Regions from separate parts of the Pelotomaculum schinkii genome, predicted to be linked through region 3. Evidence: riboswitches for the same ligand, from Rfam matches in the RefSeq annotation. Region 3 holds a riboswitch; each other region holds the start of a gene.
The links. Region 3 has a riboswitch for molybdenum cofactor ahead of Psch_RS14405 (aldehyde dehydrogenase family protein). Riboswitches for the same ligand answer to the same signal wherever they lie in the genome.

Region 1: linked by a shared signal. The riboswitch ahead of fdhF (formate dehydrogenase subunit alpha) and the one ahead of Psch_RS14405 (aldehyde dehydrogenase family protein) in region 3 are both predicted to bind molybdenum cofactor.
Region 2: linked by a shared signal. The riboswitch ahead of Psch_RS08095 (hypothetical protein) and the one ahead of Psch_RS14405 (aldehyde dehydrogenase family protein) in region 3 are both predicted to bind molybdenum cofactor.

Annotation. Positions count from the first base shown of each region.
Region 1 is NZ_QFGA01000001.1:1,779,072-1,784,006, reverse strand. It holds gene amrS (AmmeMemoRadiSam system radical SAM enzyme) at 1-304, shown strand, start outside; gene Psch_RS08260 (hydrolase) at 359-829, opposite strand; gene Psch_RS08255 (spore coat protein) at 1,091-1,435, opposite strand; gene Psch_RS08250 (hypothetical protein) at 1,455-1,748, opposite strand; molybdenum cofactor riboswitch at 1,918-2,035, shown strand; molybdenum cofactor riboswitch at 2,121-2,240, shown strand; gene fdhF (formate dehydrogenase subunit alpha) at 2,436-4,935, shown strand, end outside.
Region 2 is NZ_QFGA01000001.1:1,736,989-1,741,923, forward strand. It holds gene Psch_RS08075 (energy-coupling factor transporter transmembrane component T family protein) at 1-284, opposite strand, end outside; gene Psch_RS08080 (energy-coupling factor ABC transporter ATP-binding protein) at 297-956, opposite strand; gene Psch_RS08085 (energy-coupling factor ABC transporter ATP-binding protein) at 1,036-1,755, opposite strand; gene Psch_RS08090 (ECF transporter S component) at 1,806-2,390, opposite strand; gene Psch_RS08095 (hypothetical protein) at 2,822-3,037, opposite strand; molybdenum cofactor riboswitch at 3,124-3,244, opposite strand; gene Psch_RS08100 (ABC transporter substrate-binding protein) at 3,354-4,175, opposite strand; gene Psch_RS08105 (ABC transporter substrate-binding protein) at 4,481-4,935, opposite strand, start outside.
Region 3 is NZ_QFGA01000002.1:712,260-717,194, reverse strand. It holds gene Psch_RS14405 (aldehyde dehydrogenase family protein) at 55-1,476, opposite strand; molybdenum cofactor riboswitch at 1,551-1,670, opposite strand; gene Psch_RS14400 (hypothetical protein) at 1,983-2,147, shown strand; gene Psch_RS14395 (hypothetical protein) at 2,468-2,935, shown strand; gene Psch_RS14390 (accessory gene regulator ArgB-like protein) at 2,932-3,588, shown strand; gene Psch_RS14385 (cyclic lactone autoinducer peptide) at 3,572-3,703, shown strand; gene Psch_RS14380 (ATP-binding protein) at 3,766-4,935, shown strand, end outside.

The sequences.
Region 1 (4,935 bases), on a different contig from region 3:
GGACTGGGTAGCCTCCCTTGACCGGGAGATCCCGCTGCATTTCTCCCGCTACTTCCCCAACTTTGAGGTGGACCTGCCGCCCACCCCCCTGGAGACCTTGGAGCGGGCACGGGAGACAGCCTTAGAGAAGCTGTCGTATGTATACATCGGCAATGCCCCAAACCTGGGCGCGAGCGACACGGTATGCCCGGACTGCGGTGAGAAACTGATTGAGAGATTTGGCTACAGCACGAAGCTCTCAGGCCTGGACGGCAAAAACTGCCGCCGCTGCGGTAGGGAAATCCGGATTAAAGGTATAACTTAATAACTTCGTTGCCCATGCCGCAAGCGGCGCCACGTATCATGAAAACTTACTATTTTACTTAATCCTTGCCGGGTCCTTTGTAGCCAGCAGTTTGTCATGTGCAGTTAAGCGGGCATCGATTTTTTTTATGTCGCCCCAAATATAGCTCACTTCTTTTTTGATCTCGCCGACATCGTGTCTTAATTTACGCTGTCCCTGCTCTAATCGTATTTGGCTTTGTTCTACCCGGTCCAGGCGATCATGCAATGACTGCTGTCCTTCTGCTAATATCTTTTGTCCTTCCGCTAACGCTATTTGTCCATCTTCCAGCGACCTTTGTCCATCTTCCAGATATCTTTGTCTTTCTTCCAGCGACCTTTGCCTTTCTTCCAGTGACCTTTGTCCATTTTCCAGTGAGCTTTGTCTTTCTTCTAATGCTGTTTGTCGTTTTTCTAATGCCTTTTGTCCTTCTCCAACGGCTTGAACGCTTCCGGTAAGAGCCTGCAGTTGTTGTAAGACCAGTTCTTGAAATTTATCATTATCCACAAAATAGCCTCCTTTCGATACTTCAGATACTCTCCTGTGGTCGTGATACCCCTCATGTCAAATCTATAAATTTCGTTTACGGCAAAGGATTTTCCTGCAAATACCATAATATAAATTCAGTTTCCAGCTTATTCCTGAGAGTGCTTGTGCCGGCGCATGATCTGGCAGGGAACCAACTTATCAATTACTTATCAATTAATTAAGGTCTGTTTTAATCCAAATACTAAGACACCTGGCGGCTGCCAGGTGTCTTAGCCGACCTTACTGCATCACCATGCCGCCGTAAGGGAACTGGTTCTGGTAACCTGCGAACTGCTGGTGAGTCTGCTGCAACTTTTGCGGCTGCTCTATTTCAAGCGAGTACCAGCCCTTGCGAAACATAAGATTGTACATGTCTCTGGTATGGGCGTGGGTTTCAATAAGCATATTCACAACGTCCTGGTGCAGCGCATGGTGGCTGGCTTCCCGGCTGAAAACGTTGAAGTTGTCAGTCAGGTATTTTAAGCTTGACAGAGTATCGTTGAGCATGTCGCGGTCGTTCATTTGCGGCCCTTTAGGCTGGGCCATATTGGCCTGGGGATTTTGTATTTTATTTTGCTGGTTCATGGATTCACTTCACCCTTTCTTAGCGATTTGCCGTATTAGCCGGATTAACATGGTTCAAAAGCCTCAGATAGTGGTGCATATGGAGCTGCCCCACTCGATCTAAAGCAGCCTTGATTTCGGGGTCCACGGCCTCTCTGGAAAAATGGAAGCACTTCTTCATGGAGGTCAATTCCCAGGTCATGGCGTCCTGCAGGTACAGGCTGTCTTTGGTTGAGATGACTTTTGGGGGTTCCGGCATTACTTGCGCTTGCTGAAACTGGTTTTGCTGAAACTGACTTTGTTGAAACTGGTTGGATGGCTGATACATGTTCATCTGCACTCTTTCATCACTCCATTTCTACTTTTTAAGTATTGTTTACCGTGTTTGTAAATTTATTCAGCGCAGGAAGACCATGAGTTGGTTATATAAAATAAAAAATAACCACTAACTTAAATAAATTTATTGAATCTTGCAGGAATTCTAATATTAACTGTAGAAAATTTGCATAGTTAATCTCCGAGTCTGTAAGCCTTAGCCGCAGGTATGGTTGTCAGGCCGTTAGGGTGCATTGGGAAACTGATGCGCCTCCCATTGTGGAAAGGAGAAAATGGCTTTATTTGCCGTAAAGCTTTGTCCTTTTTACAAATGGGACAGGGCTTTTTTCTTGTTTATAGCGGCCGCACATTGCCGCGCATGACTGCTTCTTTTAAAATTGCTCTCCTAGCCACCTAACCTACAGCTGTAAAGCCATGGTTATTGGCCGTTAGGGCGCTCTGAGAAATTGGCGCGCCTTCCGTTGCGAAAAGGAGAACATAGCTTTATTTTCACTCTAAAGCTTTGCCCTTTTCAGATGGGGACAAAGCTTTTTATTATGTTGGGGAGAGGGTGGTGCTATAATTTAATGCTAAATTTTAACTGATGTTCAGCGAAAACAACACGGTCGCCTGGTTGTAAGTGGTGCAGATATGTAGATGTTGCAATTGTAATTGTGCAGGTTGGAATCTGAGAGGAGGGGTAATATTGGAGCTTGTCAAGCTAAGTATCAATGGAAATGAAGTTGAAGTTCCGGCAGGTACCACGATCCTCAAAGCCGCCCAACAAATGGGGATAGACATCCCGCATCTTTGTTTTGAGGATGGCTTGAGTTCGGTTGGGGCGTGCCGGTTGTGTGTCGTGGAAGTGAAAGGAGCGCGCAGTCTGGTGGCCTCGTGTGCGGCAGCCGTGGCCCCTGGCATGGTGGTGGAAACGCATTCACCTGATGTGATGGAGGCAAGGCGGACCATCCTCGATTTGCTGATTGCCAACCACCCGCTGGATTGCCTTACCTGCGAAAAAGCCGGCGAATGCAAGCTGGCGGATTATTGCTATGAATATGGGGTCAAGGAAAGCACCTTCAAGGGAGAAAAGCACGCTTACCTGCTTGAAACGACCAATCCCTTTATCGTTCGTGATATGAACAAGTGTATTTTGTGCGGCAAGTGTGTCCGGGCCTGTGACGAGGTCACCGGTCAAAACACCCTGGATTTTGCCTACAGGGGCTTCAATGCCAAAACGACCACTGCTTTTGAAGATGAACTGGTGGAGTCGGACTGTGTTTTCTGCGGCCAGTGTGTTTCCGTCTGTCCGACCGGGGCGCTGACCGAAAAACAAATGCACGGCAAAGGCCGCCGCTGGGAGTTCCAAAGAGTCAAAACGACCTGTCCGTTCTGCGGCACCGGCTGTAACTTTGACCTTTGCGTAAAGGACGGTGAAGTGATAGGCGTAAGCTCCAACCCCAGCAGTGTGGTAAACGGCAAGGCTCTCTGCGTCAAGGGGAGGTTTGGCTGGGATTTCGTGAAAAACGAAAAGCGTCTCACCACGCCGCTGGTGAAAAAAGACGGCGAATTTGTCCCCGCCTCCTGGGATGAGGCGCTGGACCTGATTTCTACCCGCCTTGCCGGCATCAAAGAGAAATACGGTCCGGACTCTTTTGCGGCCTTAAGTTCCGCCAGGTGTACCAATGAGGAAAACTACCTGGTGCAAAAATTTACGAGGACGGTGATGGGCACAAACAACGTCGACCACTGTGCCCGTACCTGACACGCCCCCACCGTGGCCGGTTTGGCCACAACGTTTGGCAGTGGCGCCATGACCAATTCTATTCATGATATTACCAACCATGCCCAGTTATTGATGCTGATAGGGACCAATACTACCGAAGCGCACCCGATTATAGGGTATAAAATGAGGCAGGCGGCGCGCAAAGGCGCGAAGCTGATCGTGGTTGACCCGCGGCGTATCGACCTGGCGGAGGAAGCCGACTACTGGCTGCGCATTAAGCCGGGTACAGACATTCCCTTTTTAAACGGACTCATGCATATCATTATTAACGAGGACCTGCACGATAAGGAATTCATCGCCAATCGGACCGAGAACTTTGAAGTGCTTAAGGAAACCGTCAAAAACTACCCGCCCGAGTATGTTTCCAGCCTTACCGGCATAACGGTGGAAGACCTGTACGCGGTGGCGCGCCTTTACGCTACAACGGATAGGGCGATGCTGTTCTATACGCTGGGGATTACGGAGCACATCTGCGGCACCCACAACGTGATGAGTGTGGCCAACTTGGCCATGTTGACCGGACACCTGGGCCGGCCCGGCACCGGGGTAAACCCGATCAGGGGCCAGAACAACGTGCAGGGCGCCTGCGACATGGGAGCGCTCCCGAACGTCTTCTCCGGCTACCAAAAGGTAATCGACCCCGCTGTCAGGGCCAAGTTCGAAAAGGCCTGGGGCGTGGAGCTGCCCGGCAAAGTGGGCCTGATGATTCCGGAAATGTTTGAGAAGGCCCACGAAGGGAAAGTCAAAGCCATGTATATCCTTGGTGAGAACCCCGTCCTGACCGATCCCAACAGCAACGAAATCCGCGCCGCCCTGGAGAAGCTTGACTTTCTGGTGGTCCAGGAGCTTTTCCTGACTGAAACGGCGGAATATGCCGATGTCATCCTCCCGGCGGCAAGTTTTGCCGAAACCGACGGGACTTTTACCAGCACCGAACGCCGGGTGCAAAGGGTCCGCAAGGCGATCAAACCCGTGCCGGGACAGACGAACTGGCAGACCATCATGGCCCTGAGCGCCAAGATGGGCTATCCCATGGGTTACAACAGCCCGGAAGAAATATGGATGGAAATGGCATCCCTCTCGCCGTCCATGGCCGGGATCACTTATGAGCGGCTGGAAGAACGCGGCATCCAGTGGCCCTGTCCGTCGCTCGAGCATCCGGGCACACCTGTCCTGCACGGTACGACGTTCAGCCACGGCAAGGGGATCTTCCAGGGCATCGATCATATTCCGCCCGCCGAAATGCCGGATGAAGAATATCCTTTCCTGCTCTCCACCGGCCGGATCCTGCAGCACTATAACGTGACCACTCCTTATTCAACCGGCATTCACAGCATGTGGTCGGAAGAGCAATCCGAACTGCATCCGCAGGACGCCGCGCGGCTGCAGGTGACAACCGGCGATAAAGTCAAGGTATTTT
Region 2 (4,935 bases), on a different contig from region 3:
GAGGAATGAATACCGTTGGTCGTAAGGATATTAACGCCCTGAAAAGAAAGCATCACTTCACCGCCTGCTGTAAAAACGCTTTGAATTATCAGCATCAATAGGAGCAAAGGCAGCAATTTTTTAAACCGCATAACCATACGGAAAAAATTGATACGCATCAGTAATAAAACGACCAGCGTAAAAACGAACAATAAAAGCAACGGCCGGGGTTCATTAAGAAAAACAGCCAGCGTTGAAAGACAAATAATAATCACTATTTTGGTCCTGGGGTCAAGGCCGGTCATGCTGTATATCCCCTATTCTTCGATGAACTGTCCGTCCCGGAGCCCGATTAACCGGGTGGCGTACCTGTTTATAAATTTTTGATCATGGCTGATGAGCACGACTCCCCTGCCGGCGCCGAGCACCTTATCCAGGTAATCACCCAGTACTTTTTTGCGATAGGGATCCAGGCCCGTTGTCGGTTCATCAAGCAACAGTAACCCGGGCTCCAGCGCAAAGACGGCTGCGAGAGCCAGACGTCTTTTTTCCCCGGCGCTGAGGCTAAGGGGATAAGCTTGCGCGTGCCGGGTCAATTCAAAGTAGTCCATCACCTCTCTGACTTTTTGCGCCGCCTGGTCCGGCGGCAAACCCAGATTACGCACACCGAAGTCAATCTCTTCCTCCACTGTCTCACAGAACAACTGTTTATCAGGGTTTTGAAAAACATACCCGATTTGGCGGCCGATTTGGGCCAGAGTCAGGGAGGTCAATAACTGTCCGTTTAATTTGATCCGTCCTTTTGTCGGAGTCAATATCCCTGTAAGTAGTTTTGAAAAGGTCGTTTTACCGCTGCCGTTCGCTCCGGTAATCGCGGTAACACCTTTATTAAAGATGCTTAAATTGATCTCTCGTAAAACGGGCCTGCTTTGGCCAGGATAACAAAAAGAAACATTTTCCAACTCTATATAAGCCATTAGACCAGCCTCGGCTATGCTGAAAATACATACGGACTAGGCAACGCAATCAGCCTGGTTTCTAAGCTTTACAGGCAAATTAGCACCGGAGCATAGATTCCCATTCACCCACTACAGTTACAGCCCTATCATCCTCGATCAGGCGCCCGTCTTCCAACACCAGCACACGGTCCGCGATGGAGACTGTTTCCGGATCATGCTCAACAATTAAGATTGTTTTACCACGCCGGCGCAAGTCAGCCAGGATGCCGTTGATTCTCTTTTTGCCTGCCGGGTCCAGTTGAGCCATTACTTCGTCAAGCACAAGAATGGCGGGATCCAGCGCTAAAACCGCTCCCATGGCGACCAGGTGTTTCTGCCCCCCGGACAAGTGGCTTGGGTTTGCTTTCCTTAAGGCGCTTATGCCTAAAGTATCCAGTACTTGACTTACCCGCATGCCTACCTCTTCCGCCGGCAGGCACAGGTTTTCCGGAGCAAAAGCGATTTCATCCTCCACAGTTGGTGCGAATAGCTGCGTGTCGGGCTCCTGAAAAACCAGACCCACCTCAAGCGCCAGTTGCGCAACTCTGTATTCTCTGGTATCCTTTCCGTTTACCAGTACCTGCCCGGTCAGCTCGCCTCCCAGATAATGGGGGATAATACCACCAAGACACAGACACAGGGTACTCTTGCCGCAGCCGCTCAATCCAATCAAGGCCACGATCTCCCCCGGAGCGACTTTAAAACTGATGTTTTTCAGTATTTGCCCTCCTGCCGCTTGATATCTGTAACTGAGCCGGTCGACCACGATGGCGTCCACATCAGTTTGCCTCCAATGAACTTATGTACTTTACAGGATAGCCACATGGTTCATACGTCTTTACCATCCCCATGACAACCTTTTCCCCACGTTCTATGTTTATTAACTACTTGTATTACTTTATAAGCAATAATACCACCCAGCCCCCCTGATAAGGCCGATACGGCCAGAGCAAGCGTCAGCGGCACAAAAGGCAGCCGGAAATATATTATGTTTACCATAGACGAGCCTGAGACATTGGCTACCAAACCTGCCAGGAAGGCGCAGAGCAGGCAGCATACCCTGTGTTTAATCAAATACAGGATCAGGTCGACGGCAAGGCCGGGCAAAGTGTAACTAAGCAAGGTCATGGCTCCATGTGAACCGAAAACCCCCGTTCCGAACACCAGCAACGCCTGCACAACCCCTATCAAAGCGGCCGCGCCGGGTTTGCCCACTATGCCCGCCCCCAGGACAATCCACAACATGTAAAAGCCGCCCGCCACAACCCCGCCGGGAATCAACAGCGGCCCGGTGATGATATGGCTAAGAGGTACAATAAGGGGTTTGCTGGCGATACCCAGCGCGGATATCATGGCAATGATTATTAAGTCGAATACCGAAAATTTATCAAGCATTTTCTGCAATATTTGCAAAACCTATCATGCGCCTCCGTCAGCAGGGATGAACACGAAAGCCGGCCTGCCCCCCTGGAGATGCTCCGCCTGGTATGGCCTTTCCTGATTGGCCGTACTTTGCCCGGGACCTACACCATCGGGGCATTTCCAATAACACCCAGATTAAAAGATTACGCTCCTTTGGGAAACACCCCGCCAGGGGATCCTGCCTTTAAGTTACTCAAAAGCTTTCTTTAAGATACCTGCTGCCGGGGAAGATAAACCATTCCTCCCCCGGTATTCTTCACCGTCCCAATTACCCAAGGACTGCCGGATTAGAATTGATATCATTATAGCTATGAGTTTGTTGTTAGCATTCCGCTTATCAGCGCAAGCGGATCTTTGAGCCAAAAAACAATAAAGATTATGATAAATAGAACTATTACCCGAAAAACAACCACATCTTTTAATCACTGCTCTTTGGGTACACCCGACCCGACTATTTCATAACCACCAGTCCCGGTGAATTCAATTTGGTTAGTCAAATCATCAGTGAATGACACTTGGCTGTCCGAACCGACAATGACGCCCCCGGTACCCGACGGCTGCTCATACCGCGCTGCGGTCCCATCACAAACAATGCTGTAGATAATTCGGACAAATGTTGCATTGGCCCAAGTTTTCATTTCCTGCCGGCGCCGCTTAAAGCATGGGGATCCGGCTCAAATAAGAAAAATACCGGACAGCCTGCGAAAAACAAGCTGTCCGGCGTCAAGGCCATCCCAGTTCTCCTTTTCGCAATGGAAGGCGCAATAGTTTTCCAGCGCACCCAAACGACCGTCAGCCCTAGCTGTGACGCTTTAGGCAAAGCCAGCTCGGAGATTCATTTCAGAGATTTATTTCAGAGATTTATTTCAGAGATTTATTTCAGAGATTTATTTCAGATCGTACTTGCATTGCCAGGTTTTAATTCTCTGTCGCCGCGTCGGCGACCGGTTTACGTTACTTACCGAGATCCTCTACTTTTTTGCCGGAGTCAGGGGTGAATAGCGCCTGACCGTATTGATCTTTGCCAAATTCACCGATGGTCTTCTGGGTATCGGGGTCGACCATGAAATCAACAAATGCTTTTGCTCCATCCTTGTTGACAGTACTGAATTTTTCCGGGTTAACCTGCATCACATGGTAGATGTTCAGGAGCGACGCATCCCCTTCCGACAGGATTTCAAGGTTGATATTTTTCTTTTGGGCCAGGTATGTCGCCCGGTCGGTCAGAGTGTAGGCCTGCTTTTCATTGGCGATGTTTAAGGTCTGCCCCATCCCGGCGCCGCTCTGCTGGTACCAGTTGCCCTCCGGAGTGATTTTGACTTCCGCCCAGATTGCTTTTTCTTTACTGTGGGTGCCTGAATTGTCTCCTCTCGAAACGAAAACAGCCTTATTCTCCGCTATTTTTTTAAAGGCGTCGCCTGCTTTAGTCCCTTTGATACCGGCAGGGTCCCCAGCGGGGCCGATGATGATGAAGTCGTTATGCATCACGAGCTGGTAGTTTACAACTGCGCCACTGTCCACAATCTTTTTCTCGGCCGCGGGAGAGTGCACCAGGAGGACGTCGGCCTCTCCCTTTTCACCCATGGTGATAGCGGCGCCGCTGCCTACAGAGACAGTTTTAACGTTATATCCGGTCTTCTGTTCAAAAATCGGGATCAGCGCGTCTAAGAGCCCGCTGTCCTGGGTGCTGGTGGTGGTGGCGAGGATCACATCTTTCACTTGCGGTTTGCCGCACCCTGCGAAAACGACCAAAAGCATTGTTACCATGAGGATCATAAGGGGCGCTAAAAAGTTCTTTTTACTCAAAGTTAGTCCTCCTCCAAATATTTTACTTGAAATAACGTACTGAGTTGTCTTTATAAATGTAGGTGCGAATTCATTCGCACAAATGCAACATTGACTGCCATAAGTGCGGCGCTGGCGCGCCGTGTGCGATTGAAATCGCACCTCGCTGAGCTTTTATTCTCGCTGATACCAAAAAACGAAACTGCGAACTACATTTTCATATTAGTGTTTAATTTATTTATTGACCCAATAGGAATGCAGTATATACCTACGCCATACGACCTATGACTTACGACCTACTTGGGCAGGTTTTTCCCCTCGGTGGAATTGGGGAAAAACAATGGCTCACCGTATTTATCCTTGCCGAAATCCCTGATGATCGTCTGTCCCTCGATTGATGTGCAAAAATCAATAAACTGCTGGGCCAACTCGTCTTTAACTTCCGGGAACTTCTGGGCGTTGACGGGGATCAGGGAAATGTAGTTAAGCAGGGCCTCGTCTTTTTCCACCAGCACTTTCAATTTGACCTGGTCTTTCACGGTCAGGTATGTAGCCCGATCGATAATAGTATAAGCGTTCTGCTCATCGGTATACTTTAAGGTCTTGACGTTGCCTTCCGAACCTTTTTCATATACGTGGTACCAGTCGCCCGCCGGCTTCAGCCCGGCAGCCTTCCACTGGGCCTTTTCCGCAACATCCGTACCGGAGTTGTCCCCGCGACTAATAAAAAGGGATTTTGTATCCATAATTT
Region 3 (4,935 bases):
CACTTTGGCCGGGTAGTTCTGGGACGGTTGGGTATATTCTTGCTGATGCCGGCACTAGAGTTTTATCACAACGACTTTTTCTTCAGTCATCTCCTCTATTGCATAACGAGGCCCCTCTTTACCTGTGCCGCTTTCCTTCCAGCCGCCATAGGGCATAAGGTCTGTACGGAAGGTAGAAACATCATTTATAATTACCCCGCCGGCTTCCAGTCCTTCAGCGCAACGGCATGCAATCTCAAGGGAATTAGTAAACACACCCGCTTGCAGTCCATAACGGGAATCATTGGCTAAAGCGATGGCTTCATCAATTGTATCATAGGCAATAATGCAGAAAACGGGGGCAAAAATCTCATTACAAACGCACTTCATTTCAGGAAGAACATTGGTTAATATGGTAGGTTCCAGGAACGGTCCGCGGCGGCGGCCGCCAATCAATATCTCGGCGCCTCCGGCAACGGCTTCATGAATCCATTCCTCAGCCCTTGCTGATTCATTTTCACTGATCATGGAACCTAAATCGTTGGCTGGCTCCAAAGGATCGCCGACTTTTAAGGTCCCGGTCAGGGAGACAGCCCGCCTGCAAAACGCATCATAAACCGGGCGGTGAACATATACCCGCTGCACGGATATACATACCTGCCCCGCGTTGGCAAAGGCAAAACGGACACAGGCCTCAGCCGCTGCGTTTATATCCGCGTCACTATGCACTATCGTGGGTGAGTTGGCGCCAAGTTCCAGGGAAATAGGCCTTAAGCCAACTGAAGTCTTAAGCTTTATCCCCACCTCAGAACTTCCTGTAAAACTATAGTAAGCAATACGCTTGTCTCTGGCCAGGGCGTCGCCGACCAAAGCGCCAGGCCCCATAACCATATTTAAGCAGCCTGCAGGCAAGCCGGCCTCCGCCATGATCTCGCACAATTTGGCCCCGATGATGGGAGTTGCACTGGCCGGCTTATAAACGACAGTATTTCCAGCTGCGATGGCCGGGCCAATTTTATGACAGGTAAGGTTGAGTGGAAAATTAAAGGGTGTAATGGCGCAGACCACCCCCCGGGGGACGCGTATGGTCCATGCCCGGCGGTTTTCATTGCCGGGAGAACCGGCGATAGGAACGATTTCTCCTTTGATCCGTTTGCTTTCTTCTGCGGAAATCAATAGCGTCTGGGAAGCGCGGGCAACTTCTCCCATTGCCTCTTTAATGTTTTTCCCAACCTCCTGAGAAATTATGGAGGCCAGTTCGCTTTGCCGGTCCATTAATAGTTCGCTTGCTTTTTTGAGTATCTCAAAGCGACTGTAAGGAGATAACTTCTTCGTCCTGGACGCTTCCAGCGCAGCGGCAACAGCAGCATCAACTTCCGCCGGTCCGGCTAAAAAAAACTCAGCTATAGCTTTACCGGTTGCCTTGTTTATTACTTTTTCCTTCTGCCTGGTAGTCATCCAGTTTCCATTGATAAATAAACAGACTTCTTGAACCACTATCCCAATCCTCCAACAAGTTTGAAATTTTTCTTGCAAAAACAAAAACCGCACGCACGTGCGGTAAAAAAGCATAGCAAAAAAAACATGCTCCTTTCCACACGGGAGGCTTGCCCGTTTCCAAGCAAACCCTATCGGTCCGGGACCATAGCGCTTCATACCTTAGGTCTCCGGACTCGGAGTAACAAAAAGTAAATTCTATGCATATTGAATAAAACCTTTATTCTGTCAAAACATTTATGCTGTAAACTTTTACCTTCTACCGCCCTTGTTTTGGTTCTGACCGACTGTAGTAAACTTAGGCCCGCCATTTGAGACGGTTTTTTCGCGGGATATCGCCTCGCTCTCCGGAGCGGGGCTTTTTGTGCTTTATGGTTATTATTCCAGGTTCTGTGGCCGGAGCTTTTTTCTTGGAATTATTAATGAATTACAATCGTATGTCATAGTATATTTTAAGACAAGGGTAGTCAGGAATTCATTTCAAAAAAAGGAGGGAGCATATACCGGTGGTAATTGGGAAGGAAAAAGAATACAACTGCCGCATAGAAATCGAAGATAGTATTGTTGTGATAATTTGCGGAGAAATTGAGACCGATCAATTGAAAAAATGCCTTAAAACAGTTGAAGAAACAGAGGCAATAAAAATATTAGCAAGTGAGGAAAAACAATAAACTTTGCCCCCTCTATGGAGGGGTTTTCCATCTGGCTGAGCGGGATAACCAATATCCCCCGGCGGATATTTCCACCATGAAACAATGTGTTTTGTTAGGGATCCGGATGAACCAATCCGGTTTTTTTTATTTTTATAGAAATATGGTATGGACAATCCAAAGAGACGTATAGAAACCAGTCAACTCATGAGGAGTGTATGGTCCCCGGAATAATGTCGAGATTTATCGAAATGTGTCTGAATATTTTAAGTTATATTGCTAGGTGATATCAGCTTTTTGTCGAAACAATAAGTAAGACGTCTTGTGAGTGAGGCAGACCCATGGACACAAAATTTGTTTGGTTTCTGCTGCAGGGCATCCCCGAAATGACTGGCACATTTGCCTTAGTGTTAGCTATTTTAAGGGTCCCGATCAGGTGGCTGCTTGTTATACCCACAGCAACTATCATTTGTATAGCCATATATCTAATTAGGACAGCCGGCGCGTCTTTTGGGGTGCACACGGCGTTCTTAATCCTTTCCATGGTTGTTCTATTGTGCAAAGCAACCAGATCAAAATTATCAAGTGTATTTATTGCTTCTTTTGTCACTGAAGCAATAGTAGCGACAGTTGAATCATTAAACAACATCATATTTTCACACTTTTTAGATTTAAATATAAGCACCCTGCCGGACACGAATTGGGTTCTGTGGAAAATGATTGGCTTCCCGCAGAATGTAGTTATAATTCTGCTCGCGATCTTGTACGCGAAGTTTAAAAGACCCAGGGAGGGTATGTGGAGAGTATGAGTTACATGGCCGTCAGCAGGCGCTTGGCAAGCTACTTGCGCGCGAAAACCGGCGCTTCCCAGGAAAAAGAAATGGTCCTGGCCTATGCCACCGACATCATCATCATCAACTCGCTAAACCTCTCCGCTATATTGCTGATCGGCTTTTTGCTGGGGATTTTACCGGCCACTATTGCCATCCTGGCCACTTTATTTTTATTCCGGCACACCGCCGGCGGCGCGCACTCCGACTCTCCCTGGCGGTGCGCTTTCATTACAATATTGTCGACTACCTTAATGTCTTTGGGCGCTATGTTTTTTCCCAAATACAGTCAAATTGGTCTTGATATCATCGCTTTACTTGCATTATTAATAGGTTTTACCGCGATCATTAAATTAGCTCCGGTTGACAACCCCGCCGCGCCGATTGTTTCACCGGTCAGACGGAAAAAACTTAAAATATACTCCCTGTTGGTTTTTTTGCTGGCTGCAGCAATCACGATCATATTGCGCGACAGTGTCTGGGAACACGCCAAAGTGGTACAGGCAAGCCTCGCTTTTTGTCTCATCTGGGTCAGTTTTATGTTGACCGGGCCTGGACATCAATTGATGAATTTTATTGACCGCACCTTTATTTTGAGACAAGGAGGTGAAAAAAATGAAGGGTTTGGCTAATAAGCTGTTTCTTTTGGCGGTAACGGTGATGACATTCCTCGCCGGGATAGCTTCCGCCAGCGCTTGTGGTTTTGGCCAATACCAGCCTGAAGTCCCTGAATCTCTCAGAAAATAATACATAAAAAGGGGTGGGCAGCCACCTCTTTTTATGATATCTGTTAAAGGGGTAATAGTTACATGACGGATATCAAAAAAACCAGGGAGTGGGAAATTTTTGAATATATTATCGGGGTTCAGATGGCCTGCATATTGATTTTTTTTATTTCCTTTTCTTTAGGCAAAAGCTTTAGCTCTATTTTAAATCTTTATTTTGCTCTTATTACAGGAACAATAGGTGTTGTGGCAGCTTTTTTGTATAAGTTTTTGGAAAGATTGTTAAATCAAAAGAAAATTCTATATATCAAAATAGCTTATGTTATTTTTCCCATTCTCGTTACCGCATTTGTCTTGCTGCAATTCCCGCACGACCCATACAGCAAACAGGTGGCAATACTGCTGCCTGTTATTGTGGCTGCCACCGTACTGGGCAAAAACGGCGGCCTGTTCATTGCTTTTTTGGGTTCCGCCTTCCTGACGTTGAGCAGCATGTTGTTCTATCACGAACCCGTTATAAAGGCATTTGAACAAAATCTTATTCTCATCAGCGTAATGTTTTTGATGGGCTGGTTTATCGGCAGCATCACCAATCTTGAAGCGGAGAGCCGGAAGCGGCTGCAGGAAAATTTGGACGAATTACAGGGAGAAATTGAAAGGCGTAAGTTTGCGGAGGAACAGACCTTTAAATTATCCCGCATTGTGGAACAGAGCCCGGCGATAATTGTATTAACGGATACAGATGGAAATATTGAATTTGTCAATCCGCAGTTTACCCGGGTTACCGGATATGCAAGTGAAGATATAACCGGTTTAAATATAAGCCGCCTGGGAAGTGAGCCCGCTGAATTTTATGAGCAGATATATGAAGAAGTACGGGAAGGGAAAGAATGGAGCGGTGAACTGCTTATCAAGAAAAAGAACTCCGATTCATTCTGGGAGCATACTTATTTTACTGCTTTTAAAAACGCCGATGGTATGACAACCAATTTCCTTAAGATATCAGAAGATATTACAGAAAAGAAGGGCTTGCAACTTGAGATGGCCCGTTTGGACAGATTAAACCTGGTGGGTGAAATGGCTGCGGCAATAGGCCACGAGGTCAGGAACCCAATGACAACGGTAAGGGGATTTTTACAGCTGCTTGGGAAAAAAGAACTTTACTCTGCGGACAAAGAATATTTCACACTGATGATGAATGAACTGGATCGGGCTAATTCGATTATAACCGAGTTTTTATCTCTGGCTAAAAAT